DNA from 4 places in the Rhizobium sp. NZLR8 genome. Region 1 is predicted to be linked to each of the others. Evidence: riboswitches for the same ligand, from Rfam matches in the RefSeq annotation. Region 1 holds a riboswitch; each other region holds the start of a gene.

Region 1 (7,031 bases):
ACGCTGCCGCGTGCAGCGCCTCCAGCGTATAGTGGAAATAGCTGGCACCGCCGAGCGCACGCACGATGATGAGCCTGGCATGCCGCGCCGTGCGTTCGACATAGGTATCGACCGACATCGGATGCTTGAGGCTCATCAGGCTGGCAAGTCTCAGCGAAGGCGCCGCCCCATGCTCGCGATGGGCGGCTGCGATGGCGGCAAGCTCGCTGTCGGCGGCCGACAGGAACACGATATCGCCCGGCGTCTGCCCGAGGTCGATCGCCTCCTCGCAGTCGCTGATCGTTCCCTGTTGGGCCAGAAGCAGATGCATGGGATTACGCCAGCGCCTCGATCGCCGCCCTAACAGCGTCCTGGTCCATCTCGTGCAGACCGATGACCACGAGGCGCGTGGCGCGCGTTTCGCTCGGGGCCCAGGCACGGTCGAAATAATGGTCGATGCGGCTGCCGACGGCCTGGATCTGCAGGCGCATCGGCTTGCCGGCGACATCGACGAAACCCTTGAGACGCAGTACGTCATGGTCGGCGATAATCGTCTTCAGGCCAGCAATGAAGCCGGCGGGATCGGCGACCGGGCCGAGTTCGACGACGAAGCTGTCGAATTCGTCATGGTCGTGCGGCGCGCCGTCCTCATGCTCCAGCTCGTGATGCGATTTGCGGTTGGCGACATCGTCCTCCGTGCCGATGCCGAGGCCGAGCAGAATTCCGGCCGACACCTCGCCATTTTTCGCCTCGATCATCACCTGCTTGCGCACCGTGCGGGAGGCGACCTCGTCGCGAACCCTGATAAGGCCGGCAGCGTCGATCAGGTCGGTCTTGTTGAGTACGATCAGATCGGCGCAAGTCAGCTGATCCTCGAACAACTCCTCGATCGGGCTTTCGTGATCGAGCGATTCATCTGCGCCGCGCGCCGCCTCGACGGCATCGTGGTCGTCGGCGAAACGGCCGGCGGCGACAGCCGCGCTGTCGACCACGGTAATGACGCCATCGACCGTCACCTGGGTGCGAATGTCAGGCCAATTGAAGGCCGCGACCAGCGGCTGCGGCAGGGCAAGGCCCGAGGTTTCGATGACGATATGGTCGGGCCGCTGTTCACGCTCGAGCAACTTCGTCATCGTCGGGATGAAATCGTCGGCGACGGTGCAGCAGATGCAGCCATTGGTCAGCTCGATGATATCGTCCTCGGTGCAATTGTCAGCGCCGCAGCCCTTCAGCACCTCGCCATCGACGCCGAGATCGCCGAACTCGTTGATGATGAGCGCGATCTTTTTGCCGCCGGCATTGGTGAGCAGGTTGCGGATCATCGTCGTCTTGCCGGCGCCGAGAAAGCCGGTAATGACGGTTGCGGGAATTTTCTGCTGGTTCATGAACTTAACCCTTCATTTTCAACGGCAGGCCTGCCGCGATGAAATAGACTTCGGCGGCCTTGGCCGCAATTGATTGGTGCAGCCGGCCGGCATGATCGCGGAATTCCCGCGCCATGCGATTATCCGGCACGATGCCGAGGCCGACCTCATTGGAAACGAAAACGAGCTGCGCCTTCGCCTGCGGCAGAAAATCGGTGAGCGCGGCAAATTCCGCCGCCATATCGCGCTCATCCATCATCAGATTGGTGACCCAGAGTGTCAGGCAATCGATGAGCACGACGCCGCCCTCGCGGTCGATAGCGTCAAGCTTGCCGACGAGATCGAGCGGCTCTTCATGCGTCGTCCAGGACGGGCCGCGATCGGCTCTATGTTGGGCAATGCGCGCCTGCATTTCCTCATCCCAGGCGCGGCCGGTCGCGAGATAATGGCGGTCGAGGCCGATCGAAATGACAAGGGACTCGGCGAAGCGGGATTTCCCCGAACGGGCGCCGCCGAGGATGAAGACGGTGTTGGAGGGAGCGGTCGTCATGCGCAGACGCCCCTTTGGTGGGATGCCGCACCCCACCCACTCGATCGCGCCGCACAAGGCCGCGCCGAATTCAATCGTTCAGCCAAAACAACCTCCGTGCTGGCAGCGGGCCTCTTGCCCAGGGTTGGGCTTCTCGCCCGGCACGGGATGGCAGGTCTCCTGGCTCGCGGTTATCGGCCGCGATCGGGGCAGACCGGAAACCGGTCGCCCTGATCGTGCCAGCGGATCTGCCTCGCCTTCCCGGCTGCATCGATGAAAAGGTGGACGATTCGTAGACTTAAGAGGCGTCCGACCCCGGTTGATCATCATGCATGTCCAGTGGCTTTTCCGGCATGTCGCCCGTCCCGCCCGCTTGCATTATTGCAAGCCGCCGGCCGGAAGGGCTCGATGCCGGATGGAAGACCCTGACCGCTCTACAGTCGCGGGGTCGGCTGTGATGAAGGCGCCCGGCTTGGGTCCGCCCCGTCACATTCCCTTTTCATCCGGAAGGCGTAACACCGATCCGGAACCATCCGTTATATCCGAGGATGGTCAGGTGACCATCCGTTGAGGGATGGTTAGGCAAGCTCAGGGGTGAAGTCAACCGCCCTCGACGGCCGGCAGTGGCTAGACAGGCGAGGCAACGCCAGCAACACGACTTACCCTACCTAAAACATCGTCATTTATCAGATACTTACGTCACAAATATTTATCCAGGGCGCCGGCTTTTCGCCACAATTGCACTGCAAGCGGACTGCGCCATCGCCCTTGACCGGGCCTCTTCCTGCCTAGTTGTCTTGCCATGCTTATGAAATTGGATCGGCGCCGGTTCCGAGCGCTGCGTGTTTTCTTCGACCCGGGGCGGCTGCGGGCGCTGACCCGCCGCAGTGAGGTCGGCCTGTCGCTGGCGGGTGCCGTCGTCGGCATCACCTCGGGTCTCGCCGTCACCGGCATGAGCTACGTCTCCAATCAACTGCATCAGATGGTCTTCGGCATCGACGACAGCGAGCGGCTGAGCTCGTCGGTGATCGACGACAAGCTGCTGCTTCTCACTGCCCCCGTCATCGGTGGCGTCCTGCTCGGCCTGTTGCTGTTCGTACTGGCGAAACGGCGCAAGAAACCGATGGTTGACCCGATCGAGGCCAATGCGCTGCATGGCGGCCGCCTGTCCTTGACCGACAGCATCATCGTTGCCGTGCAGAACCTGATTTCCAACGGGTTCGGCGCCTCCGTCGGCCTCGAGGCCGGCTATACCCAGCTTGCCGCCGGCCTCGCCTCGAAATTCGGCCTGAAGCTGCAGCTTCGCCGCTCCGATCTGCGCACCCTCGTCGGCTGCGGCGCGGCGGGCGCTATCGCCGCTGCCTTCAACGCGCCGCTGACCGGCGCCTTCTACGCCTTCGAGCTGATCATCGGCACCTATACGATCGTCTCGCTGACCCCTGTGGTCGTCTCGGCCCTGGTTTCCACCCTCATCGCAAGGCTGCTCACCCACGGCGATTTCACCATCGACATCGGCAGCTTCGGCGCAGTCGTGCCGGCCGATTATATCCCGGCTATGCTGCTCGGTGGCTTCTGCGCTGGCGTCGGCATCCTGATCATGCAGGGCGTCTCCTTCGTCGAGGAGCTGGCGCGCAAGAGCTCGATCGCCCCGCCCTTCCGCCCGGCGCTCGGCGGCATCGTCGTCGGACTTCTGGCGATGATTTCGCCACAGGTGCTCTCGGCCGGCCACGGCGCGCTGCATCTCAATCTCTCCCGCGAGGTGGCGATCCCGGCGCTGATCGGCCTCTTCCTGTTGAAATCCCTGGCCTCGGCGATCTCGATCGGCTCCGGCTTCAGGGGCGGCCTGTTCTTCGCCTCACTGTTCATGGGCGCCCTGCTCGGCAAGCTCTTTGCCTATTGCGGCCCCTATTTCGCCGATGCGACGCTGACGCCCGTCATCTATGCCGTCGTCGGCATGAGCTCGCTCGCCGTCGCCGTCATCGGCGGGCCGCTGACGATGACGTTCCTGGCGCTCGAAATCACCGGCGATTTTCCGATCACCGCCCTGGTGCTCGCCGCCGTCATCACCTCCTCACTCGTCGTCCGCTCAACCTTCGGCTATTCCTTCGCCACCTGGCGCTTCCACCTGCGCGGCGAAAGCATCCGCAGCGCCCACGACGTCGGCTGGATCCGTAACCTGACAGTGGACAAGCTGATGCGCGCCGACGTCAAGACGGCAAGGGCGGGTATTTCGCTGGAGGAATTCAAGCAGGCCTTCCCGATCGGCTCGACCCAGCGCGTCATCCTCGTCGAGGAGAGCGACAAATATGCAGGCCTCGTGCTGGTGCCGGAGATCTACGCCAACCCGACCGACGTGCAGGACGAGGGCAAGACGCTTGCCGATTTCATCCACTACCGCAACGATTTCCTACAGCCACAGATGAATGCCAGGCAGGCGGCGGCGATCTTCGACAAGAGCGAAAGCGAAGCACTCGCCGTCGTCAACAACCTGATCGAACGCAAGGTGATCGGCCAGCTCAGCGAAAGCTATACGCTGCGCCGCTACAGTGAAGAACTTGACCGTCGCCGTCGTGAGGTCTCAGGCGAGATCTGAACTTGGTCGCGCCTTTGATCGGCGCTTCATGACACAGAGTTGGCGAGCTTGAAGACGTCGGCCCGCTTTGAAACTCCACGCAATTCGAACGACCCGAGATACTCGCAAGCCACCGTACAGTTGGCCGCGAAACTCTCCGACAGCAGAAGGTGCTGCTCAAGCGTACCGCAGAGTTTCTCCAGCCGCGAAGCCTCGTTGACCGCCCTGCCGATCACCGTGAAGTCGAGCCTGCCGTGAGCGCCGACATTTCCGTAGAAAAGCTCGCCGAGATGCAGCACGACATCGATGCCGATATCGGGGCCTCCATTGCGCGTCCGCTCGCGATTGAGCTCTTCGTTTGCCTTCAGCAGATTCTGTGCCGAAGCCAACGCAGCCTTACACGCCCTTTGCGGATCCTCGGCGTCCGTCGGAAAGATCGCCAGCACGCTGTCGCCCATGAACTTGAGGATCTCGCCGGAATTTTCCTCGACATGCCGGTCGATCAGCTCGAAATGCTCGTTGAGAAACCCGACGATCTCGCCTGGCTGGTAGGCCTCGGTCAGCGCCGTGAAATTGCGGAGGTCGGCAAGCAGGATGGCGGCATCGATGGAGCCACCCATTCCCCTGCGGGTTTCGCCCGCAAGGATGCGCGCACTGGTCCTGGCGCCGGTATAGACGGCGAGGATATCGGTCGCGGTCTTCGAAACCGCCACGCGGTAAGCCGCCAGCCCCAGCGCCGGGAACAGCTCTTCTATGATCGCCAGCTGTTGATCGGAAAATCCGCCCGGCGCGTCGCTCGTCAGCGAGAATCCGAGCCCGCGCAGCGCGACTTCCTTCGGGAATTCGAACAGGCTGATCACGTGATCCGTGCCACCGGCGAGCGCGAATTCGTTGAGTTCGCTGTAATCGAGCCCCTCGCCGCTCGCCAGGTTCCATCGCCCCTTTGTTTCGCCGCGGCTCAAAAGGTGAAAGATCGGCGTCTTCTCGAAGTCACGTTCCGTCTCACTGCCGTGCTCCGCATTTTCAAGGACAGTCGCACCGCCCCGCATGAAATTAGCCGAAACGCCGCGATACATGGGATGGAGGGACGGCATTCTGATACTCGCCCGCCAGATCGGAAATCCGTCCGCGATCAGCCGGTCGCACAGACCGGCGACGAGGTCGCCAATATGCTCGCTGGTGATCCCCTGCTCTATAAGCCATTGAATATGATTTTTAATTTTTCAATCTCCGCATGAGGACCGAGAACCGGCAATGGCCATTTCGCCCTCGAGCCCGATGAGCAGAACGGCACAACGGGCGCTCAACGAGCGGTCTTACACCTGCCGTTCATTAACCTGCTTCGCGTCGTTATACTACACCCGGGCGAATGGGAGTGATGCGGAATTCTGGCCTTTTCTCGTCGAGCGTTTTGCCTCGCTTCGATGTGCAAAGGGCTGCTCGGTCAGCGGAATCTGTTCCAGTCTCCATCCCGCGAGGCGACGAACGGGATCTCGCTTCTCGACGCCGCAATGTCCTTCAGCATGTGGTCCGACAGCGCGCCAAGCCGATTTTCCACCGACTGCCGTCGTTGCCACAGGATGAAGTTACGAGCCGGAGAAAACAGCAGCAGCACCGCTTTGCGCAGTCGCAATTCGAACGCGCCTAGAGCTTCTCGTTCATGATCGTCCCCTAGAGTCGTGCGCCGATCCCAAGATCGCTGCGCCTGCGAGCCGGCCGGCGCCTCGTCCGCCGGCCAGCTCCCGCGCCCCGGCGCATCACCTCGAAATCGGTTTGCGGAAAGTGGGCTTGCCGCGCGCGCCATCGAACGCGGTGTTTAACGCGCGGCCGAATGAGGGCCGATGAGGCTCGTGATCTCCGTCACGCGGTCCGCAGGAAAGCCACCCTTTTCCGCGTGCCGATAGACCGCTTCCGCACTCTCGGCCTCATGAACGCAGTACATCTTGTCGCCAGTCACATAGCTGGTGATCCAGCTATAGGGTTCGCCGAGGGAGGCCACGACGGCGTTGGATTTCGCCGAGATCTCGCGCAGGGTTTCCTTGCTCATATCTCCGAGACCTGGAATATTTCGTTCGACAACGAATTGCGGCATTGTTTTATCCTTTCATGATGCCTTGAGTGACGCAGCGCTTCATCAACCGTGCGCATGCCGGCAGCTGACGTCGGGGTTCATGTCGGCGAACGATCCCTTCGGATTGTCCTTCCATGCCCAGACATGCAACTCGTAGAAAGCCGGAAGGCCGTAGCGGTTCGGTGCATTCGTGAAACTGAACAGCTGACCGCCGAGATTGGCGGGACCTTTCGTCGTGATGTATTCGACGGCGACCAGTTTCATCTTGCCGTGTTCGTCAGGCTCGTACATCACGGCTTCCGGCTTGGAGAGATCAACGGCCTCATCCTTGATGAGGTCGGCATTGACATAGTGGATGCCCATAGCACCCCCATCGATGCCGCTGGTGCACGGGATCGGCGAATAGCCTTCCCTGACGGCCTGGTTGACGTCCTGGAAGCGCGCATTGGCCTCCCGGACCTGGTTCGGCAGGCCGGCGCCGCCGCCGAGCGCTGCAGCCGGTAAAACTGCGATAAA
Region 2 (7,031 bases), on a different contig from region 1:
TTGGCGGTATGGATTGCGCCGCCTGCGCGACCAAGATCGACACGGCCGTCAGGCGCGTGGCGGGTGTCGCCGATGTTTCGGTCTCGGTGATGGCGGGAACGATGACCGTCCGGCACGACGGCAACAGCGATCTCAAGGCGATCGAGAAGAAGGTGACGGGGCTCGGCTATTCGGTCTCGCCCTTTGCCGGAAGCACGACGCCGGCGAAAGGCCACGGCGCACACGATCATCACGACCACGGACATGATCATGGCGATCATGCGGGCCATGACCATGGAGATCACGATCATGCCAGCCATGATCACGCAGGTCACGATCATGACCACGACCATGGCCAGAAGGAAATCGGGGGGCTGCATGGGCACGACCATGCGCCGATGACCGGTCCCTGGTGGCAGAGCAAGAAGGGGCGGCTGACCATCCTTTCGGGTGCCGCACTCGTTGCTGCCTATGCTATCGACCATCTGGTGCCGGCGATCGCATCCTATGCCTTCATCGTGGCCATGCTGGTCGGGCTGGTGCCGATCGCGCGGCGCGCCGTCATGGCGGCTCTCTCCGGCACGCCGTTTTCGATCGAGATGCTGATGACGATCGCCGCCGTCGGCGCGGTCATCATCAATGCAGGCGAAGAGGCGGCAACTGTCGTGTTCCTGTTCCTCGTCGGCGAACTGCTGGAAGGGGTGGCTGCGGGCAAGGCGCGCGAAAGCATCCAGTCGCTGACGGCCCTGGTGCCGAAGAGCGCGCTGCTCGAAGACAATGGCCAGACGCGGGAGGTGCCGGCGGAAAGCCTTGCCGTCGGCGCGATTATCATGGTGCGTCCTGGCGATCGTATCTCGGCGGACGGCGTTATCATTTCAGGCGAGAGCGCGATCGATGAGGCGCCGGTGACGGGCGAGAGTACGCCGGTGCGCAAGGGCGTCGATGCCGTTGTGTTTGCCGGAACCGTGAATGGCGATGCGGTGCTCAGGGTTCGCGTCACCGCGGCCGCAGCCGACAATACCATCGCCCGTATCGTCAAGCTGGTGGAGGAAGCGCAGGAATCGAAGGCGCCGACCGAACGCTTCATCGATCGGTTCTCGCGCTATTACACGCCCGGCGTGGTGGTGGTCGCCGCACTTGTCGCGATCGTTCCGCCGCTGTTGTTCGGTGGGTCGTGGGGCGAATGGATCTATAAGGGCCTTGCCATCCTCTTGATCGGCTGCCCCTGCGCGCTTGTCATCTCGACGCCGGCGGCGATCGCCGCCTCGCTTTCTTCGGGTGCGCGGCGCGGGCTGCTGATGAAGGGCGGCGCGGTGCTGGAAACGCTCGGCAAGGTGACGATGGTCGCCTTCGACAAGACGGGCACGCTGACGGAAGGCAAACCTCAGGTGACTGATATCATTTCTTTCGGATTGAGCGAGGCGCAAGTCTTGTCGCGCGCGGCGGTGCTGGAGCAGGGCTCCAGCCATCCCCTGGCGCTGGCGATCCTCAACCGCGCCAAGGCGGACGGCGTTCCCATGCCGCCGGCCTTCGAACTGGAGGCGCTGCCGGGAAAGGGGGTCAGCGGCAAAGCCGGCGGCGAGGCGCTGGATCTTTTGTCGCCGCCCGCTGCCCGCGAACGCGGCGCACTCGGTGCTGAACAGGAGGCACGCATCACTGACCTGAACGACGAGGGCAAGAGCGTCTCGGTGCTGCTGGTCAACAATGTTGCGGCCGGGCTGATCGCCATGCGCGACGAACCGCGCGAGGACGCGCAGGCCGGGCTTGCCACGCTCAAATCAGCCGGCGTCAAGGCGATGATGCTGACAGGCGACAACAAGCGGACGGCGGCAGCCGTTGCCGGCATGCTCGGCATCGACTGGCGCGGCGAGATGATGCCTGAGGACAAGCAGCGGGTCGTCGTCGAATTGAAGCGCGAGGGCTTCGTCGTCGCCAAGGTCGGCGACGGCATCAACGACGCGCCGGCGCTGGCCGCAGCCGATATCGGCATTGCCATGGGCGGCGGCACCGACGTGGCGCTGGAGACCGCGGATGCCGCCGTGCTGCACGGGCGCGTCGGCGACGTGGCAAGGATGATCGAATTGTCCAAACGCACGATGCGCAATATCCTGCAGAATATTACCATCGCGCTCGGCCTGAAAGCGGTGTTCCTGGTGACGACGATTGCCGGCATCACCGGCCTCTGGCCGGCGATCCTCGCCGATACCGGCGCCACCGTGCTGGTGACGATCAACGCGCTGCGATTGCTTCGAGTAAGGATGTAAACATCCGATAACGTCCTTGCGGCGCTCGTCACCGTAGACCGCTGACAACGGACGCCAACCCCTCTTTCGTCATGCTCGGGCTTGTCCCGGGCATCTGCCTCCGGTCGATAGGCAGTAGATCCGCGGCACAAGGCCGAGGATGAGGCGGAGAGGGAGGTTTGTCATCAAACTGAGAGCGGCCATAGACCGGCTCTCTTCGTTCGAGCCTTGTCCACCGCCTGTTTTCCTTAAGCTTTCGTTATCCCTGTTTTTCACAGGAATGCAGTGATTTCAAACCTGCCGTAACGCAATGCACAAACCATCCATTGACGCGAATTTGGATTCGCGTACCATATCTAGTGTTCGAGGTTCCTTCGATTCGTGAGAATCGCAGGCTAAGACGGGAATACGGTGCGTTGCGCCATTATGGCGCGGCTATGCCGGAGCTGCCCCCGCAACTGTAAGCGGCGAGCAACTGTCCGATTTCAGGCCACTGGAGCATAATGCTCCGGGAAGGCTGGGCAGGATGCTTTGACCCGTGAGCCAGGAGACCTGCCTCGAACAAAACGTCCACGGGCGGGGAGTCCGGAAGGTCGCGTTGCATGGCTGCGGATGATATCCGCGTCGCGTTTCGCAAGGCCGCTCGATCCTCCGCATGAGCCACTTCGGGGTGAAGTCATGTCAGTATCTCAGTTCAGGCCGCAACCCGCGCTAAGCAGAGGGCGGATCACGCCCGGCGGCTGAACAGGCCGCATCGTTCAAACCATCAGAGAATGTTTCGACGGATATCGCGAGATTTCCGATCGATGCCCTGCGTCCCAATCGCGTCGTCACGAGGAATATCATGACCATTACCGTCTACAGCAAACCGGCCTGCGTCCAATGTACCGCCACTTACCGCGCCCTCGACCGCCTGGGCGTCGCTTATGACATCGTCGATATCTCCGAGGATGCCGAAGCGCTCGATCGCGTCCGCAGCCTTGGCTACATGCAGGCGCCCGTCGTCATCGCCGGCGAGCAGCATTGGGCCGGCTTCCGTCCCGACATGATCAGCGCGCTCTCCTGATCGAGGCCGAACGATGGGGCTGATCGTCTATTATTCCAGCCGGTCCGAGAATACCCATCGGTTCGTCGCCAAGCTTGGAATGTGCGCGGCGCGCATTCCAACAGGTGCCGCAGACGCATTCCTTATTCGTGAACCCTTTGTGCTTGTTGTGCCGACCTACAGTGGCGACGGGGGCAAGGGGGCCGTTCCCAAGCAGGTTATCCGTTTCCTCAACGATGCGGAGAGCCGAGGACACATCCGCGGCGTGATCGCCGCGGGCAACAGCAATTTCGGCGAGACATATGGGCTCGCCGGCGACGTGATCTCACAGAAATGCCAAGTGCCGTACCTCTATAGGTTCGAGCTGCTGGGCACCGAAGCGGATGTCGCCAACGTTAAACACGGAATGGAACGATTTTGGACACGGGAACAACTCTGACGCGGGATGCGGGCGCAAAACCGCATAACACTTTTGCTCATCCCGCCGGCGAACGCCCTTTGAAAGCGGCGGAAGCGCTCGACTACCACGCGCTGAACGCGATGTTGAACCTCTATGACGACGAGGGGAGGATCCAGCTCGACAAGGACCGCATGGCGGCGAAGCAGTATTTTTTGCAGCATGTGAACCAGAACACGGTGTTCTTTCACAATCTCCGGGAAAAGCTCGATTACCTCGTGACCGAGGGTTATTATGAGCAGGAGGTTCTCGACCAGTATTCCTTCAATTTCGTGCGTGACCTGTTCGACCAGGCCTATGCCAAGAAGTTCCGCTTTCCGACCTTCCTCGGCGCCTTCAAATATTACACCAGCTATACGCTGAAGACCTTCGACGGAAAGCGTTATCTCGAACGCTACGAAGATCGTATCTGCATGGTGGCGCTGGCCTTGGCGCGTGGGCACGAGGCACTTGCCCGCGACGTGGTCGAGGAGATCATTTCCGGCCGTTTCCAGCCGGCGACGCCGACCTTCCTTAATGCCGGCAAGAAACAGCGCGGCGAGCTCGTCTCCTGCTTCCTGCTGCGCGTCGAGGACAATATGGAATCGATCGGCCGGTCGATCAATTCGGCGCTGCAGCTGTCGAAGCGCGGCGGCGGCGTGGCGCTGTCCTTGACGAACATCCGCGAGGCCGGCGCGCCGATCAAACAGATCGAAAACCAGTCGTCGGGCATCATTCCGGTGATGAAGCTGCTCGAAGACAGCTTCTCCTATGCCAATCAACTGGGCGCGCGCCAGGGCGCGGGCGCGGTCTATCTCAACGCCCATCACCCCGATATCATGCGTTTTCTCGACACCAAGCGCGAAAATGCCGACGAGAAGATCCGCATCAAGACGCTGTCGCTCGGCGTCGTCGTGCCTGACATCACCTTCGAACTCGCGAGGAATAACGAGGACATGTACCTGTTCTCGCCCTATGACGTCGAGCGCGTCTATGGCGTGCCCTTCACCGAGATTTCGGTGACGGAAAACTACCGGGAGATGGTGGCAGACGCCCGCATCGCCAAGAAGAAGATCAAGGCGCGCGAATTCTTTCAGGTGATCGCCGAAATCCAGTTCGAGAGCGGTTATCCCTACCTCATGTTCGAGGACACGGTGAACCGGGCGAACCCGATCGCCGGGCGCATTTCGATGAGCAATCTCTGCTCGGAGATTCTGCAGGTGAGCGAGGCGAGCGACTACAATGACGACCTCTCCTACAAGCATCTCGGCAAGGATATTTCCTGCAATCTCGGCTCGCTGAACATCGCCGCGGCGATGGATTCCGCCAATTTCGGCAAGACGATCGAGACCTCGATCCGGGCGCTGACGGCCGTGTCCGACATGAGCCATATCTCCTCGGTTCCCTCGATCGAAAAGGGCAATGACGAGAGCCATGCGATCGGCCTCGGGCAGATGAACCTGCACGGTTATCTCGCCCGCGAACGCATCTTTTACGGCTCAGAGGAAGGCGTCGATTTCACCAATATCTATTTCTATACGGTGACCTACCACGCAATCCGCGCCTCGAACCTCCTCGCGGTCGAACGCGGCACGAGCTTCAAGGGCTTCGAAAATTCGAAATATGCCTCCGGCGAATATTTCGACAAATATACGAGCCAGGAATGGAAGCCAGCGACGGAGAAAGTTAGGACGCTGTTCGAAACTGCCGGCATCGATATTCCGACGCAGGAGGACTGGGCGGCTCTCAAGAAGGCGGTGAAGACTTCCGGTCTCTATAACCAGAATCTGCAGGCAGTACCGCCGACAGGGTCGATCTCCTACATCAACCACTCGACCTCTTCGATCCATCCGATCGTCTCGAAGATCGAAATCCGCAAGGAAGGCAAGATCGGCCGCGTTTATTATCCGGCGCCGTTCATGACCAACGACAATCTCGATTATTATCAGGACGCCTATGAGATCGGGCCGGAGAAGATCGTCGACACCTATGCGGCGGCGACCCAGCATGTCGATCAAGGCCTGTCGCTGACCTTATTCTTCCGCGACACGGCAACGACCCGCGACATCAACAAGGCGCAGATCCATGCCTGGAAGAAGGGCATCAAGACGATCTACTACATCCGCCTTCGCCAGATGGCGCTGTCCGGCACCGAGGTGCAGGGCTGTGTCTCCTGCACGCTCTAACCGACCGGGAAACTTCATGAACATGCAAATCAAACCGGCGTCCCGCGTGCGCGCCATCAACTGGAACCGGGTCGAGGACGACAAGGATCTCGAAGTCTGGAACCGGTTGACCGGCAATTTCTGGCTGCCGGAGAAAGTGCCGCTTTCCAACGACATTCCATCCTGGGCGACGCTGACGCCGGCCGAGCAGCAGCTCACTATCCGGGTCTTCACCGGGCTGACGCTGCTCGACACCATCCAGAACGGCGTCGGCTCCATCAGGCTAATGGAGGATGCGGCAACGCCGCATGAGGAGGCGGTGCTTTCCAACGTCTCGTTCATGGAGGCGGTGCATGCGCGCTCCTATTCCTCGATCTTTTCGACGCTGTGCTCGACGCCCGATGTCGACGATGCCTATCGCTGGTCGGAGGAAAACGAATTTCTGCAACGGAAATCGGCGCTGATCATGGAGCAGTATCGCTCCGGCGACCCGTTGAAAAAGAAGGTCGCCAGCGTCTTCCTCGAAAGCTTTCTGTTCTACTCCGGCTTCTACCTGCCGATGTACTGGTCAAGCCGCGCCAAGCTCACCAACACGGCCGACATGATCCGGCTGATCATCCGTGACGAAGCGGTGCACGGTTATTATATCGGCTACAAGTTCCAGCGCGGGCTGGAGCGGCTCAGCGAGGAGAGGCGGCAAGAGATCAAAGATTTCGTCTTCGACCTGCTGCTCGAACTCTACGACAACGAGGCTCGATATACCGAAGCGCTCTATGACGGAGTCGGGCTGACCGAGGACGTCAAGAAATTCCTGCATTACAATGCCAACAAGGCGCTGATGAACCTCGGCTACGAGGCGCTTTTCCCGGCCGAGGCCTGCAAGGTCAATCCGGCGATCCTCTCGGCGCTTTCGCCGAATGCCGACGAGAACCACGACTTCTTCTCCGGCTCCGGTTCCTCCTATGTGATTGGCAAGGCTGTCGCGACCGAGGACGAGGACTGGGATTTCTGAGGCTTTATCGCAGTCGGGCCCTTATCATTTGCTTCCCCATCGCCCACATTCAGCGGAAATGAAGTCGATCCTCGCCGATGATGTGGCGTAGCGGAGTTTTTAATGTCGTCTTTTCCAAACAAGGCCGGAACTGCCGCCGAAGCGGACGAAG
Region 3 (7,031 bases), on a different contig from region 1:
GCCGAACTCGACGATGCAATCCTGGAGATGATCGAGGTGGACATGCCTGTTCTGTTCGACTGCCGCGTCGCCGACAGTGCCCACTGGCATGGCACACCGTCAACCTACCCCAGCGGCACACCGATCAGCCCTCATCCTGAGGTGCGCAGGCCAAAGGCCGGAGCCTCGAAGGACGAGGGCGGGTGGCTCGGCGCTTAAGTCCACATCCACCGCCAGATGAACCGCCACTGGCCACCCTCGTCCTTCGAGGCCCCTACGGGGCTCCTCAGGATGAGGGTGGAGAGAGGGCGCGGCTTGTGTCACCGGAAGGTCCTGCGGTGTGCCAACGGCCAGACTCCGCCCGGCATTCATCCTCTGCATCGACCACTGAAAGCTGTCGTATCAAGCAGGTCGCCTTGCGCCGCCGGCCGTCATCGCTGCGTCAATGCGATCTCGCTCATTAGCTCCACAGGCGGAAATCGGACACAGTCTGCGGCATCGAAATTCACCGCGAACTGCATCCGGTTTTCGTTCGCCCAGTTGATCGCGATCTCTGATTTTGCCTTCGGCACTTTTGCGGCGACGGTGCAGTGAGGTACCCAGTTGCCGGGCCTATAGTGCTCGTGACAGCATGCGGGATCGATCTCTTGGTGCAGTGCCGCGTGCAACTGGAAAAGCGCGTCGTCCGCAATCGGACGCGCCCATAAGACGATGAACTCGTTCTCGAAATAACTGGCACCCGAAAAGTTCACGGTCACGGTCGAACGCGTGCGGAAAACACGCTCGAACGCCTCGGCCAACCGATCGGAAGCAAGCTCTTGATAGACGGCGAGGGTGAGGTGGCGAGGATAGTTCAAAGCCCGCATCGAAGCGATCTCTTCGAATACAGCGGCTTCCTCCCAGAGTTTGAAAACCGGCGACGCGGTCTCGTTCAGACATTTGAGGCTGACCCCGTAAGACATGCGCGAGCGTTATCAGTCTGTCCCGGCTGAACCATAGCTTTACATCGTTGCCGATGTCGAGCAGCCGCCGGCATTGCAGGATATCGGGCGGCTTTGTCTGTTTTTCCGCCGCGGGGATTCGACTATCATGGGATGCTTGAACGAGGCGCAGCAGGGGTGACGACGCGGCCGTTGGCAAAAGCTTGCCGAGGGAGGTAGAAATGTCGAGTTTCAGGAGCGCCGTGGTTTCTTTGCCCGGTAAGGAGCGGTTGGCGAGAACGCCCTTCGGCGCGAGGATCGTCATCCATGCCACGGCCAAGGAGACCGGCGGCGCGTTCGGGATGTGGGAAACCTTCACCCCGCCGGGTCATGGTCCGGCCCCGCACACGCATACGCGGGAGACGGAAGTCTTTCGAGTCATCCATGGGCTCTACCAATTTCAATGCGGCGACGAGGAGTTCGATGCGCCTGCGGGAAGCGTCGTCGTTCTGCCGCCGCATGTACAGCACAGCTGGCGAAACATAAGCGACGAACCCGGTCAGATGTTCGGCATGGTGACGCCGGGCGGATGTGAGCAATTGTTCATCGATATCGACGCCTTCGGTGCTGATACGCCCGCGAAAATCGCGGTGATCGAAGCGCGATTGGGGATCATCAACGACATGACGCTGGCGCTCGGATTGAAGAGCCCATGATGGCGCTGATCGACCATCGCGGCCTTGCGTAAGATTGACAACGGAGCTTATGGGGGCGGCGTCCTCCAACGCTGCTCATCCTTGAGGTGCGGAGCCCGCAGGGCGGAGCCTCGAAGGACACGCGGCGGCACTGCTCCGCATCAATATTGCCGCCACGCCGAGCGCCCGCCTCGTCCTTCGAGGCTCCTTCGGGGCACCTCAGGATGAGGCTCTCTTGGGGGGCGCCGGGGCTGGCGGCAAAGGGCAGGATGCGGAAGCTTTGCCGACCAGGTGAATGCCATCGACTCGATGTCTGACGCCCACTCTCGCTCTATTCCCGCGCCATCGCCCGCCAGGCGACCGGCGGGATGGCGAAGGCGCGGGAGAAGGCGCGGTTGAAGGCGGCTTCGATGGCGTAGCCGGCATCATTCAGGTTTGCGGACTGGCCGCAGGCGCGGGGAACGCCAGGCGGCTATTCTTGCGCTCGGCAATATACTTGTGAGATTGTATCGATATACATGCGATACTGCATGATGCACGTAGCATGGGGGCTTCGATGACATCCGTGAGGGTCAATGAGCTGATATCGGTGACGGGACAGCCCGATGCCGCGGGCTTTGCCGCTTTTGCGGCAAACGGCTTTGCCGGCGTCATCAATGCCCGGCCGGATGGCGAGGAGCCGGGGCAGCCCGGCAATGCCGCGGAAAAGGCTGCTGCTGCTGCCGCGGGGCTCGCCTACAGCTTCGTGCCGGTGAAAGGGGCCGAGATCACCGAGGCCGATATCCGCGCTTTCCAGATGGCGATGACGCAGGCGAAGGGGCCGGTCGTCGCTCATTGCAAGAGCGGCACACGGGCGCTGACGCTCTATGTGCTGGGAGAGGTGCTCGACGGGCGGATGCAGCCCGGAGAGGTCGAGGTCTTCGGCCAAAGACTCGGCTTCGATCTTGCCGGCGCACGCCGCTGGCTGGAAAAGCGGGCTGGGCAGGCGGCCGGTGTGAAGGCCTTCTTCGAGCCCCGCAGCTGCAGCGTGCAATATGTCGTTTCAGATCCGGTGACAAAACGCTGTGCCATCATCGACCCGGTGCTCGATTTCGACGAGATGTCGGGCGCGACGGGAACGGCGAATGCCGACGCCATCCTCGCTCATATTGACAGCGAGGGGCTGACGGTCGCGTGGATCCTCGACACGCATCCGCATGCCGATCATTTCTCCGCCGCGCATTACCTCAAGAGAAAGACCGGCGCGCCGACGGCGATCGGCGCCCATGTCACCGACGTCCAGGTGCTCTGGAAGGAGATCTACAACTTGCCGGCACTCGAAACCGACGGCTCGCAGTGGGACCGGCTGTTTGCCGATGGCGACACCTTCGAGATCGGTGGGCTTGAAGCCCGTGTGATGTTTTCGCCCGGCCATACGCTTGCTTCGGTGACCTATCTGATCGGCGACGCCGCCTTCGTGCACGACACCGTATTTACGCCGGATTCCGGCACGGCGCGCACGGATTTCCCCGGCGGCAGCGCCAGCGCCCTCTGGCACTCGATCCAGGTCATCCTGTCGCTGCCCGATGAGACCCGGCTCTTTTCCGGCCACGACTATCAGCCCGGCGGACGCCACGCGCGCTGGGAAAGCAGGGTGGCCGCCCAGAAAAACGGTAACCCGCATATATCAGGCATCGACGAGGCCGGCTTTGTGGCGCTGCGCCAGGCGCGCGACCGCACGCTGCCGAAGCCGAAACTGATGTTGCACGCGCTACAGGTGAATATTCGGGGAGGCAGATTGCCGGAGCCGGAGGGAAATGGGCGGCGGTATCTGAAGATACCGCTGGATGCGTTGTAGCAAGAAGTAGCGTTGCGGCGTGCTCCGAGGTTTCGCCCTCTCGGGCTGCGCACATCAGCATCAGGGACGTTGGCGGATGCCGCGCTCACGACAGCGGGAACGGGAGAAAGCGGCGCCAACGCTCAAGAGAGCCTCATACTGAGGAGGCGAGGATGCAGATATTACACCGGCCAACAAGGCCCCTACGTTCCGTCTCTATTTTTCACCCGCACGAACCCAATCCTCCGCAATAGGCATTGACGTCTTGCGGGCAGGCGACGTAACTGGGGGCGACGGTTCCCTGAAGATGACTCCAAGGGGATTAATAGGGAACACGGTAAGGACGACCCAGTAGGAACCGAGACCGTGGCTGCCCCCGCAACTGTATGCGGATTGTCGATCATCTCAGGTGTGGCCAGCGACTGGCCATCTCTGAAGGGCTTATAGCCCTGCCACTGCGAGATATCGCGGGAAGGCGGATGAACCGACGGATATCCGCAAGCCAGGAGACCTGCCGTCAATCACGATCCAATCAACCGGGCGGGGATGCCCGGACAAGGAACAGACATGATTGACCTTCTGAACCTTCGCCGAATTTCGGCATGCATCCGTCTCGATTGGGCCTCCTGCGGTTAGCGCACGTATCACCGTGCCTTCGGCCGCGCGTGCGGCATAACCATGCTTTTTCCCTTCAATCGAGGTTTTTCATGCGCCAGATTCTCGCCACCATGACATTTGCCTTCGGGCTGATCGGCCTTGCGGCACCGAGCCTTGCCGCCACCCAATATCCTTTGACCATCACCAATTGCGGTGAGCAGGTGACGTTCCAGAAGGCGCCGTCGAAGATCGTTTCGATTGGCCAGGGCATGACTGAAATTCTTTTCTCGCTCGACCTTGCCGAGAAGATTGCTGGTACGGCCGTCTGGGTCGGTCCCGTCCTGCCGCAATATGCCGAGGCTAACAGCAAGATAAAGCGTCTCGCCGACAATGATCCGAGCTTCGAATCCGTCGTTGGGCAGGAGCCGGATCTGGTGGCGGCCGAGTTCGCATGGCATGTCGGCGCGCAGGGCTCCGTCGGCAAGCGGGAGCAGTTCCAGGATCTCGGGATCAATACCTATCTCGCGCCGGCCGATTGCGTCGCCAAGGTCAACGCCGATGGCGGCGACGGTGTGCGCAAGGAGCTGTTCACGATGGAGCTGGTCTACCGTGAGATCGCCGAGCTCTCGGAGATCTTCGACGTGAAGGAGCGCGGCGATGGGCTGATTTCCAAGTTGAAGAAGCGCGAGGCGGATGCCGTCGCGTCGATATCAGGCGCATCGGGCAAGAACCTGCCCATCGTCTTCTGGTTCTCCAGCAAGCAAGTCAATGGCGATGCTTTCATCGCTGGCAAGAACAGCGCGCCTGCCTATATCCTGAAGGCGATCGGCGCCAGGAATGTCGTGACAACCGAAGAGGAATGGCCGCTGGTCGGCTGGGAAACCATTTCTCAGGCGAACCCGGCGGTTATCGTGTTGGCGACCATGGACCGGCGCCGCTACGCCGCCGACGATCCGAAGGTCAAGATCGATTTTCTCGAGAACGACCCGGTGACCAAGGAGCTTGACGCGGTCAAGAACGAGCACTTCGTGATGATGGACGCGCAATCGATGAACCCGACGATCCGTACGATCGACGGCATCGAGACCTTGGCGAACGGCATCAAGTCCTTCGGTCTCTCGCAGTGAAGGCAATGTCGGGCAGACAACACGGATGGTGGGCGCTTGGCGCGCTCACCATTTCTGCCTTTCTGCTTCTCGGGCTGATGATCAATCTCGCTGTTTCGATCGGGGAGATCGCGATCCCGCTAGCGACCACGGCGGAGGCGGTGTCGAACCGGCTGTTCGGCACGGATTTCGAGCTCAGCCGCATCCACCAGGGCATCGTCTGGGATTATCGGCTGAGCCGGGCGCTGGTTGCGGCCAGCGCCGGCGCGTCGCTCTCGCTCTGTGGCGCCGTGCTGCAGGCGCTGCTGCGCAATCCGCTGGCCGAACCCTACGTGCTCGGCATCTCCGCCGGCGCCTCGACGGGAGCGGTCTGCGTGATGATCCTCGGCTTCGGCTACGGTGTTTTCGGCCTGTCGAGCGGCGCCTTCATCGGCGCGGTCATCGCGTTTCTGCTGGTCGGCTTCCTTGCGACGGGTGCGGGGGGAACCGGCGAGCGCATCATCCTTTGCGGCGTCGCCGGCTCGCAGCTCTTCAATGCGCTGACCTCCTACATCGTGACGACATCGGCGAATGCCGAGCAGGCGCGCGGCATCCTGTTCTGGCTTCTGGGGTCGCTCAGCGGCGTGCGCTGGCCGGATGTCTATCTCTCGGTGCCGATCGCGCTTGCCGGCTTCGTCATCTGCATGGCCCATGTCAGGGCGCTCGACGCCTTCGCCTTCGGCACGGACGCGGCGGCCTCGCTCGGCATTGCCGTGCGCCGCGTCCAGATCCTGCTGTTCGGCCTGACGGCGGCGATGACGGCAAGCGTCGTCAGCGTGGTGGGCTCGATTGGCTTCGTCGGCCTCGTCATTCCGCATGCCGCCCGCTTTCTCGTCGGGCCGGGCCATCGGCGGCTGCTGCCGGCAACGGCGCTCGGCGGCGCAATCTACATGGTCGGCGCCGATATCGTCTCGCGCATCATCATCCCGCAGCAGGTCCTGCCGATCGGCGTCGTCACGGCGCTCTTCGGCGCGCCGGCCTTCGCCGTCATCCTCTATCGCGTCCGGAGGAGTGCATGAGCATTACCATCGATGCGGTGAGTTTCGCCGCCGGCGACACGGTCATCGTCAACGGCGTCAGCCTGACGGTGGCAAAGGGCAAGGTGCTCGGTCTGCTCGGGCCGAACGGCTCCGGCAAATCGAGCCTGCTCAGGCTGATCTGCCGGCTGCGGAAGGTCCGCAGTGGCGTCATCCGGCTGGGCGAAGACGATATCGCCTCGCTGTCACGCGCAGCCCTTGCGCGGCGCATCGCCTTCGTCGAGCAGCAGTCGACGACCGATACGCAGCTGACGGTGCGCGACGTGGTGCGGCTCGGCGGCACGCCACATCGCGGGCTGCTCTCGCCCTGGGGCGCGGAGGACGATGCCGCGGTCGATGAGGCCTTGTTACGGGTCGACATGGGGGAGCGGGCGGGCCAGCTCTGGCAGACGCTGTCGGGCGGCGAGCGCCAGCGTGTCCATATCGCGCGGTCGCTGGCGCAGGCGCCGAGCGAGTTGTTGCTCGACGAGCCGACCAATCATCTCGATATCCAGCATCAGCTCGACATTCTCCAACTGATCTCGAAACTCGGCATCACCTGCATCGTCGCGCTGCACGATCTCAACCTGGCGGCGATGTTCTGCGACAGCCTGGCGGTGCTTCAGAAGGGCGAGGTCGTCGCCTCGGGCGCACCGGAGCATGTGCTGACGGAGGATATGATCGCCCGTGTTTTCGGCGTTCGCGCCCATGTCCAGAAATCGGCCGTGCATGGCCGGCATCATATCCAATACGTCATGGATTGAGCGGCTGGGAATTCGTTCTCAGGGAGAGGCTTACTGGCATTTTTCCAGGACTGGCGTATGATTTCCTGGGGCGCGCGCGCCCGGTGGAACGGAGTTTCG
Region 4 (7,031 bases), on a different contig from region 1:
CAGCGGCAGGATTGCACCGTAGAGCCATTCCGGGCTGCCGGACATGAAGATGATGCCCTCCGGATCGGAGACGAAGATCTTGTATTCGCCGCCGCCCCAGGAGGATTCGATCATGTCGATATCGACCTTGAAGACGATGACGCCGCGAATATCCGCGCCGGCCCGGATCGGCGCAGCGAAATAATAGCCCCGCTTCAGCGAGGTGGTGCCGAGCGCATAGAACCGCGCCTGCCGGCCTTCGATCGCCTCCTGGAAATAGGGCCGATAGCTGAAATTCTGTCCGACGAAGCTTCCCGGTCCATCGTAATTGCTCGCCGCGATCGTCTCTCCGTCCGGCTTGACCACATAAATGTCGGAGGATTTCAGCAGCCCGTTGATCTCCTTGAGATAGAGATTGGCCGCGCCGCGCAGTGCTGCATCTTCAGGCGCACTCACCAGTTCCTTGATATCGTCGTGATCGGCGATCAGCGCCGGAAGCGCCTCGTAGCGGTTGAGATGACCGCTGAGCGCCGAGACGGCAAGGCGCAGCGCCGTTCTCGCCTGCGCCGAAGCTTCCCCCATATAGGCGCGCGTCGCGATCGCGCCTCCATAGGTGAAGAAGACGAAGATGATCAGCGGCATCACCAGCAGCGCCGCTATCGCACGATATCTCGAAGACAGATCCTGCTCCTCCCCTTTCTGCCTCCACTCCCCAGTGAGGCATACCCGACGGCACAAGTCTAATAATACCCACAGTGATTTCCAAGGGCCCGTCGAAACTTGACACCCGGCAAAGGCCGATGTCCTATTGCGGCATCGTAGGGAACCCGATCATGAGCGACGACCAGACGCCCGCCGACAGCAAGCTCACCAGCTCCAAGCGTCGATGGGCGGCTGAAGGTAAATTCCTGACCGGCCGCATCAGCCGTCCCGAAGCTGAGCGCCTGCCGCCCGGCCAGCACCTCGTCAAAAACTGGCCGGTGCTCGATCTCGGCCAGCAGCCCGTCATCTCCACGAATAGCTGGCGTCTCGAGCTGCGCGGCCTCGTCGAAACGCCGCTCACCCTAACCTGGACCGACTTCCAGGCGATCGAGCAGAGCACCAAGGTCAGCGATATCCACTGCGTCACCACCTGGTCGCGCTACGACAACAAATGGAAAGGCGTTTCGACCCGCGATCTGCTCGATCGCGCCATGCCAAAGCCCGAAGCCGGTTACGTCATGCTGACGAGTTATGACGGCTATACCACCAACCTGCCGCTTGCCGATTTCGCCGCCGAGGATGCGATCCTTGCGACATCGTGGGAATGCCTGCCGCTGACGCCGGATCACGGCGGCCCGATGCGCCTCGTCGTACCGCATCTCTATTTCTGGAAAAGCGCCAAATGGCTGCGCCGCATCGAGCTGATGCCCGCCGACCAGGCCGGCTTTTGGGAAAAGAACGGTTACCACATCTATGGCGATCCGTGGCGCGAGCAGCGCTATTCCGACGATTGAGCCTTCGGCCGCAGAAAGCGGCCCAGCGCAAACGTCACAAGGGCGAACAGAGCGGCGAGCCCCGTCAGCGACGCCATGCTGGCGGGATGAAACGGCACTTTGCTCCAGCGCGGCTTGACGACATCGGCTGTGTTGAAGGCCTCGCCGCTGAACCTGCAAGTGATGAGCGCCAGGCTGCGCCGCACCATGTCGGCATCGACCGCGGAAATGATTTCATTAGCCGCAACGGCCTCCCGCGGCATCTCACGCATCTCAAGCAATACCGCCTTGGCCGCCGCGAGATAAGCATGAGCACATTCGTTGAACGGGCTCTCCTCGTCGCTCACGCTGCCCGGCATCCGCCCCCAGAGACAATAGGAATATTGGATTTCGGCATAGTTCAGAACGCGCCGGAACAGCTCGTTTGTATCAGTCGCGCGTGACGCCAACCCGACAATTTCGCCGCGGTAGTCTGAAATCACCGCCATCTCGCCATGCGAGATTTCCGGGATATCGAGGCCGGTATCGCTGCCGCCGACGCTGCGGCTATGGGCAAGCGCGTTTTCGCCAACCGCACAAAACCAAGCGGCGGCGGCAAACGCCGTCGACAGAATCGATATGGTTTTGCTGCTTTTCATACTCGCTCGAAAAACTTGAGGGCGCCGGCAAGGCGGCGCCCCTCGATGCGTTCAGTGAAATGCCGGTGCCGGTCGAGCCCGCTGCCCGCCCTTCACGGCAAGCAGCTTTTCCGCCAGCGCTCCGAAGCCAAGACCGAGCGTTGCCCAGAGGATCACCTGCATGCCGAGCGAGGTCGTGCGGAAACGCCAGAGCACCATCGCCGAGAACTTCTCCGGCACTTCGTTGATCGACGGCAGCAAATAGAGCACCAGGCCCATGAAGACGAGATAGGTGATGCCGGCGATGATCGCCCCGTTCCACAGACCGAAACGCTCGGAAAGGCGCCGCGACAGCGCCACCGCGGCAATCAAAGCAGCGATCGAGACGACGATCATCAGGAAGAACAGCTCGGTCCTGACGCCGATCGTATCGGGATTGCCGACCGCCGGCGGATTGGCCGGATACTTGATACCGGGAACGACGACGATCGCCACGAAGGCGGCAAGGGCGATGACCGCCGAGGTGCCGCGTGCCGAAAGCCTGCTGATGCGGCCGTGCACGAAAGCGAAAGCGAGCGCGAAAAGCCCGCCGACGGCAATGCTGTAGGCCATGACGCCGGTGAAGAGGCCAAGACCGGCCTGCGTGGCACGGCTGACGATCTCAGGTTCGGCAGCTTCGCCCGCCGCCTGGGCGCTCGCCTCCTCGAAGGCGATCGCCGCATCGACCAGCGGCTCGCCGAAGATATGCGCGAAAGCAAAAACCAGAATGCCAGCGATCAGCCCCGCGAGCATGCCGCGAAGTAGAAGATTTCCGACCATGTCAGGATCCCCCTTAGTGGCAGGGAAAGCCGAGGAGATGACGGCCGTCATGCACGAATTCGTGCACATACATGCCGTTGAACAGCGCCATCGCGCCTTCCTCGGTGCCGACGAAATAGATGGCGATCAGCATCAACAGGCCGCCGAAGATCGCCCAAGGCAGGATTTCTCCTACCGGGATTGGCGCCGGTGCCGCGACGGGCGCAAAAGTGGTGTCAGACATGTATTCCTCCGGGAATGACGCGTTCAGTCGAAAGAGTGCTTATGCGGCAGGGTCTGACTTCCAGCGCGAAGAACCTTCGACACGCTGGTCACAGCGGCGCGACCGTGCCGGATTTACACCGGCTTCCAAACCCGCAACAGCACGGTTATATCTGCAGGCCGAAGAGCCTGTCAACGAAACTTCATGAAGCGGCGAAGGGCTGTTCCCACCGCTATCCGGAGATCGCAACGACCGTGAATACGCGACTTATCTGGATCTGCCACGGCGCGACGGCAGCGAGCCGCAAGGCCCTGTTCCCGCTCGATGAACCGCTGGACAACAAGGCCGCGGAAGAAGCGGCCAGGATGACCGCCCTGCCCCGCGCCGATCGTATTGTCACCAGCCCGGCTTTGCGCGCCCGCCAGACGGCCGAAGCCCTCGGCCTCGACGCCCGGATAGATCAGGCGCTTCGCGACTGCGATCACAGGCGCTGGGCCGGCAGGTCGATCGCAGCGATCGAGGCAGAAGAGCCGGAGAACCTCATGGCCTGGATGTGCGATCCTGAAGCGGCTCCGCACGGGGGCGAGAGCCTTGTTGATCTCAGAACACGTGTCGGCGGTTGGATGGACAATGAATCCGCTCTCGGCGGCCATGTGATCGCCGTCAGCCACGCGGCCGTCATCCGAGCGGCGATCGCGTACGTACTTCAGGCGCCGCTCTCCTCCTTCTGGCTCGTCGACGTCGAGCCGCTTGGCATTGTTCGCATGACCAGCAATGGACGGCGCTGGTCTCTGCGATTCCAGCATTAGCGATCCCTCATTTTATCCAGCCTTACACAAGCAAATCGCGTCATCTCTATTGAACCCGGTTCTACCGGGACTACTTCCTTGTCCCAAGGAGATGGAAGACATGACATATGACTGGAGTGGGGAGCGCACGCGGCGCCTGCGTTTGGTGCGTGTCGCCACAATTGCGGTTCTGGTCGGTCTCATCGTCAGCGTACCGCTGCTGATCGTTACCGCCTGAAGCACGAAAAGGGCGAGCGGTGCCACGGCACGCTCGCCTTCGTTCTTTCCCCCGCCTGCCGGTCTGCAACCACGACGACGATCGCGCTCAGCGTTTTACCCGGTTCCGCGAAAGCGCCCTCAGTCCCTCCACGGCACAGCCATAGGCTGCCCCTCTGATAATTCGCCTTCTGGTTTCAACGAACATTTCAGACTTTCATGATTACTTCGGCGCGGGTGGAGTCGGAGAAGACCATATGCCGGTGTTTTTCCAAAGCAAGGCCGGAAGGCAATGCGTGTCGATTGTCGGGCTTGGGATAACCCTCTGGCTCCTCGGCGCGCTGTTGCAGCTTGACGACAGCCTTGTCTTCTTCATGACCGGTTTCGGCGAATACGGCGCCGACAAGCTCGTTCTGGCGCTCGGTATCGCCGGCGCCATGAGCTTCATCTATTCGGTGCTGCGCATCGCCGACCTGCGCAAGGAAACCGAACTGCGCGCCGCCGCTCAGGCGAAGGCCGATTGGACCGCCACCCACGACCATCTGACCAAACTGCCGAACCGCTACGCCTTCGAGCGCAAGATTCTCTCACGGCCAGTCAAGGACGACGAGTACGAGGTCGAAGAGTGGAGCCGCAACGTCACCATCTTCTCCGTCGATCTCGACGGCTTCAAGAAGGTCAACGATCTCGTCGGTCACAAGGGCGGCGACGTTCTGTTGATCGAGGTTGCCAGACGGATCTGCGCGCTCGGCAACGCCGATTGCGTCTATCGCTTCGGCGGCGACGAATTCATCATTGTCGCCTTTGCTCTGACGGCGCAGCGCGAGGAGCGTTTTGCCAGGCTGCTGATCCAAGCCGTCACCCGGCCGATCCATATCGATGGTTTTGCCGTCGAAGTCGGCGCCAGCGTCGGCTATGACCGTTGGGCCGAGCGAGCCGAACCGCTGGAAGATGCCGCTCATCGTGCCGACCTCGCCATGTACGAGGCGAAATCTCGAGGACCCAACCACTATTTCGTTTTCGAACCTGCAATGCAGGACAAGGTAACGGAACGCGCTGCACTGGAAACCCGGCTGCGCGCGGCAATCGCCAATAAGGCGATCAAACCCTTCTATCAGCCGCTGATCGACCTGAAGACCGGTCAGCTCTGCGGCTTCGAGGCGTTGGCGCGTTGGATCGGCGACGATGGCGTCAACATTCCGCCTCCGGTCTTCATCGATATCGCCGAGGAAACCGGCATGATCACTGCGCTGTTCGAGGATCTCCTTGCTCAGGCCTGCAGCGATGCACTCACCTGGCCCGAGCATGTGACATTGTCTTTCAACGTCTCGCCGGTCCAGATGGAAGACAGGCTGTTGACCTCGCGCATTCTCAAGGTGCTTTCGGCAAGCCGGCTGCCGCCGCAGCGCCTGGAAGTCGAGATCACCGAGAACGCGCTGATCCAGGATCCGGCCATCGCCGCCGTGATTCTCGACGAACTGCACGCCGCCGGCATCCAGATCGCACTCGACGATTTCGGCACGGGCTATTCGAGCCTGGCCCAGCTCGCCCGCTATCGTTTCGACAAGATCAAGATCGACAAAAGCTTCATCGCCACCTATCGCGACGACGAACGTCAGGAAAAAATCGTCCGCGCCATGCTCGGACTCGGCAGGAGCCTCAACATCAAGACGACCGCTGAGGGCGTCGAGGAGCACGGCCAGCTCGCCTTCCTGCTGCAGCTCGGCTGCGACATCGGCCAAGGCTATCTTTTCGGTAAGGCGATGCCCGCCGCCGAGGCGGGCATCTTCATCAGCGATCGTAATGCCAGTCTAGCCTCAACGGCCTGACGTTATGCCTACCTTTTTGACGCAATTCCGGACGGAAAACTGCTTCGCACTTTTCCTGGAATTTGCTCTAAAAGACCTGACGCAGGATTACGAAGAGCACGAAGGCGATTGCGATCGAGGCCGGCAGCGTCAGCACCCAGGCCATCAGCATGTTGCGCACGGTCGACCATTGCAGGCCGGAACCGTTCGCCGCCATGGTGCCGGCGACGCCCGACGACAGCACATGCGTGGTCGAGACCGGCAGGCCGAGTTGATCGGCCGAGGCGATGGTGATCATCGCGACGACTTCGGCTGCCGCTCCCTGCCCGTAGGTCAGATGCGTCTTGCCGATCTTCTCGCCGACGGTGACGACGATACGCTTCCAGCCCACCATCGTGCCGAGGCCAAGCGCGATCGCGACCGCCACCTTTACCCAGAGCGGGATGAACTTCGTCGCGTTGTCGACCGCCTTGTGATAGTTCGTCACCGCGAGGAGATCGCCGGCATCCATCGGCAACAGCTTCTGCTTGTCAATCAGCTTCAGCGCCTCGCCAATCAAGTAGATGTCATTGCGGACGTTGCCGACGAGATTGGTCGGCACCGCTTCGAGCGTCGGGAAGCCAGCGACTTCGGCGCTCGTCTGATGAATATATTGCTGCAGGGCCGGCGTCGTCGCATCCGTCCAGGTCTTGTTCTTGACGGCGTTGCTGACTTCGGCCTTGTAGTCGGTGACGGTCACGCCTGGCTTCACATATTTGCCGAGCGCGGCTTCCACCTGGACCGATGCCGACTTGTAGGCTTCAAGATAGTTGACATCGGGCGTGCGGTTTAGTGCGAAAGCTGTCGGCACGAGGCCGATCAGGATGAGCATGATGAGGCCCATGCCCTTCTGGCCGTCATTGGAACCGTGGGCGAAGCTGACGCCGGTGCAGGTGAAGATCAGGATCGCACGGATCCAGAGCGGCGGCGGCTGGTTGCCCTTCGGTTCGGCATAGAGCGCCTTGTTGCGCACCAGAAGCTTCATGACCAGCAGAAGCACCGCGGAGAGACCGAAGCCGATCAGCGGCGAGATCAGCAGCGACAGGCCGATATTGGTCGCCTGCGACCAGTCGACGCCGCTGGTCGCA

What was found. A riboswitch is a leader RNA that binds a small molecule or an ion and turns the genes downstream of it on or off. The one in region 1 is predicted to bind cobalamin.
Region 2: linked by a shared signal. The riboswitch ahead of nrdH (glutaredoxin-like protein NrdH) and the one ahead of cobU (bifunctional adenosylcobinamide kinase/adenosylcobinamide-phosphate guanylyltransferase) in region 1 are both predicted to bind cobalamin.
Region 3: linked by a shared signal. The riboswitch ahead of HJB89_RS12730 (ABC transporter substrate-binding protein) and the one ahead of cobU (bifunctional adenosylcobinamide kinase/adenosylcobinamide-phosphate guanylyltransferase) in region 1 are both predicted to bind cobalamin.
Region 4: linked by a shared signal. The riboswitch ahead of HJB89_RS15225 (CbtB domain-containing protein) and the one ahead of cobU (bifunctional adenosylcobinamide kinase/adenosylcobinamide-phosphate guanylyltransferase) in region 1 are both predicted to bind cobalamin.

What each region holds. Positions count from the first base shown of each region.
Region 1 covers NZ_JABDVY010000024.1:75,024-82,054, reverse strand. The annotation lists partial or broken gene cobN (cobaltochelatase subunit CobN) at 1-310, opposite strand, end outside; gene cobW (cobalamin biosynthesis protein CobW) at 315-1,364, opposite strand; gene cobU (bifunctional adenosylcobinamide kinase/adenosylcobinamide-phosphate guanylyltransferase) at 1,369-1,893, opposite strand; cobalamin riboswitch at 2,025-2,421, opposite strand; gene HJB89_RS32115 (chloride channel protein) at 2,675-4,465, shown strand; gene HJB89_RS32110 (adenylate/guanylate cyclase domain-containing protein) at 4,492-5,664, opposite strand; gene HJB89_RS33540 (DUF1127 domain-containing protein) at 5,889-6,077, opposite strand; gene HJB89_RS32100 (DUF4242 domain-containing protein) at 6,261-6,536, opposite strand; gene HJB89_RS32095 (hypothetical protein) at 6,579-7,031, opposite strand, start outside.
Region 2 covers NZ_JABDVY010000028.1:17,066-24,096, forward strand. The annotation lists gene HJB89_RS32855 (heavy metal translocating P-type ATPase) at 1-2,243, shown strand, start outside; cobalamin riboswitch at 2,572-2,797, shown strand; gene nrdH (glutaredoxin-like protein NrdH) at 3,067-3,288, shown strand; gene nrdI (class Ib ribonucleoside-diphosphate reductase assembly flavoprotein NrdI) at 3,302-3,706, shown strand; gene nrdE (class 1b ribonucleoside-diphosphate reductase subunit alpha) at 3,685-5,889, shown strand; gene nrdF (class 1b ribonucleoside-diphosphate reductase subunit beta) at 5,906-6,880, shown strand; gene HJB89_RS32880 (adenylate/guanylate cyclase domain-containing protein) at 6,983-7,031, shown strand, end outside.
Region 3 covers NZ_JABDVY010000004.1:468,019-475,049, forward strand. The annotation lists gene ilvB (biosynthetic-type acetolactate synthase large subunit) at 1-198, shown strand, start outside; gene HJB89_RS12715 (2'-5' RNA ligase family protein) at 411-941, opposite strand; gene HJB89_RS12720 (cupin domain-containing protein) at 1,142-1,615, shown strand; gene blh (bifunctional sulfur transferase/dioxygenase Blh) at 2,151-3,431, shown strand; cobalamin riboswitch at 3,688-3,944, shown strand; gene HJB89_RS12730 (ABC transporter substrate-binding protein) at 4,118-5,134, shown strand; gene HJB89_RS12735 (iron ABC transporter permease) at 5,140-6,171, shown strand; gene HJB89_RS12740 (ABC transporter ATP-binding protein) at 6,168-6,932, shown strand.
Region 4 covers NZ_JABDVY010000006.1:28,545-35,575, forward strand. The annotation lists gene HJB89_RS15205 (sensor histidine kinase) at 1-621, opposite strand, end outside; gene HJB89_RS15210 (sulfite oxidase-like oxidoreductase) at 813-1,475, shown strand; gene HJB89_RS15215 (hypothetical protein) at 1,460-2,092, opposite strand; gene HJB89_RS15220 (CbtA family protein) at 2,144-2,890, opposite strand; gene HJB89_RS15225 (CbtB domain-containing protein) at 2,904-3,113, opposite strand; adenosylcobalamin (AdoCbl) riboswitch at 3,127-3,269, opposite strand; gene HJB89_RS15230 (histidine phosphatase family protein) at 3,347-3,901, shown strand; gene HJB89_RS15235 (bifunctional diguanylate cyclase/phosphodiesterase) at 4,354-5,925, shown strand; gene HJB89_RS15240 (inorganic phosphate transporter) at 5,993-7,031, opposite strand, start outside.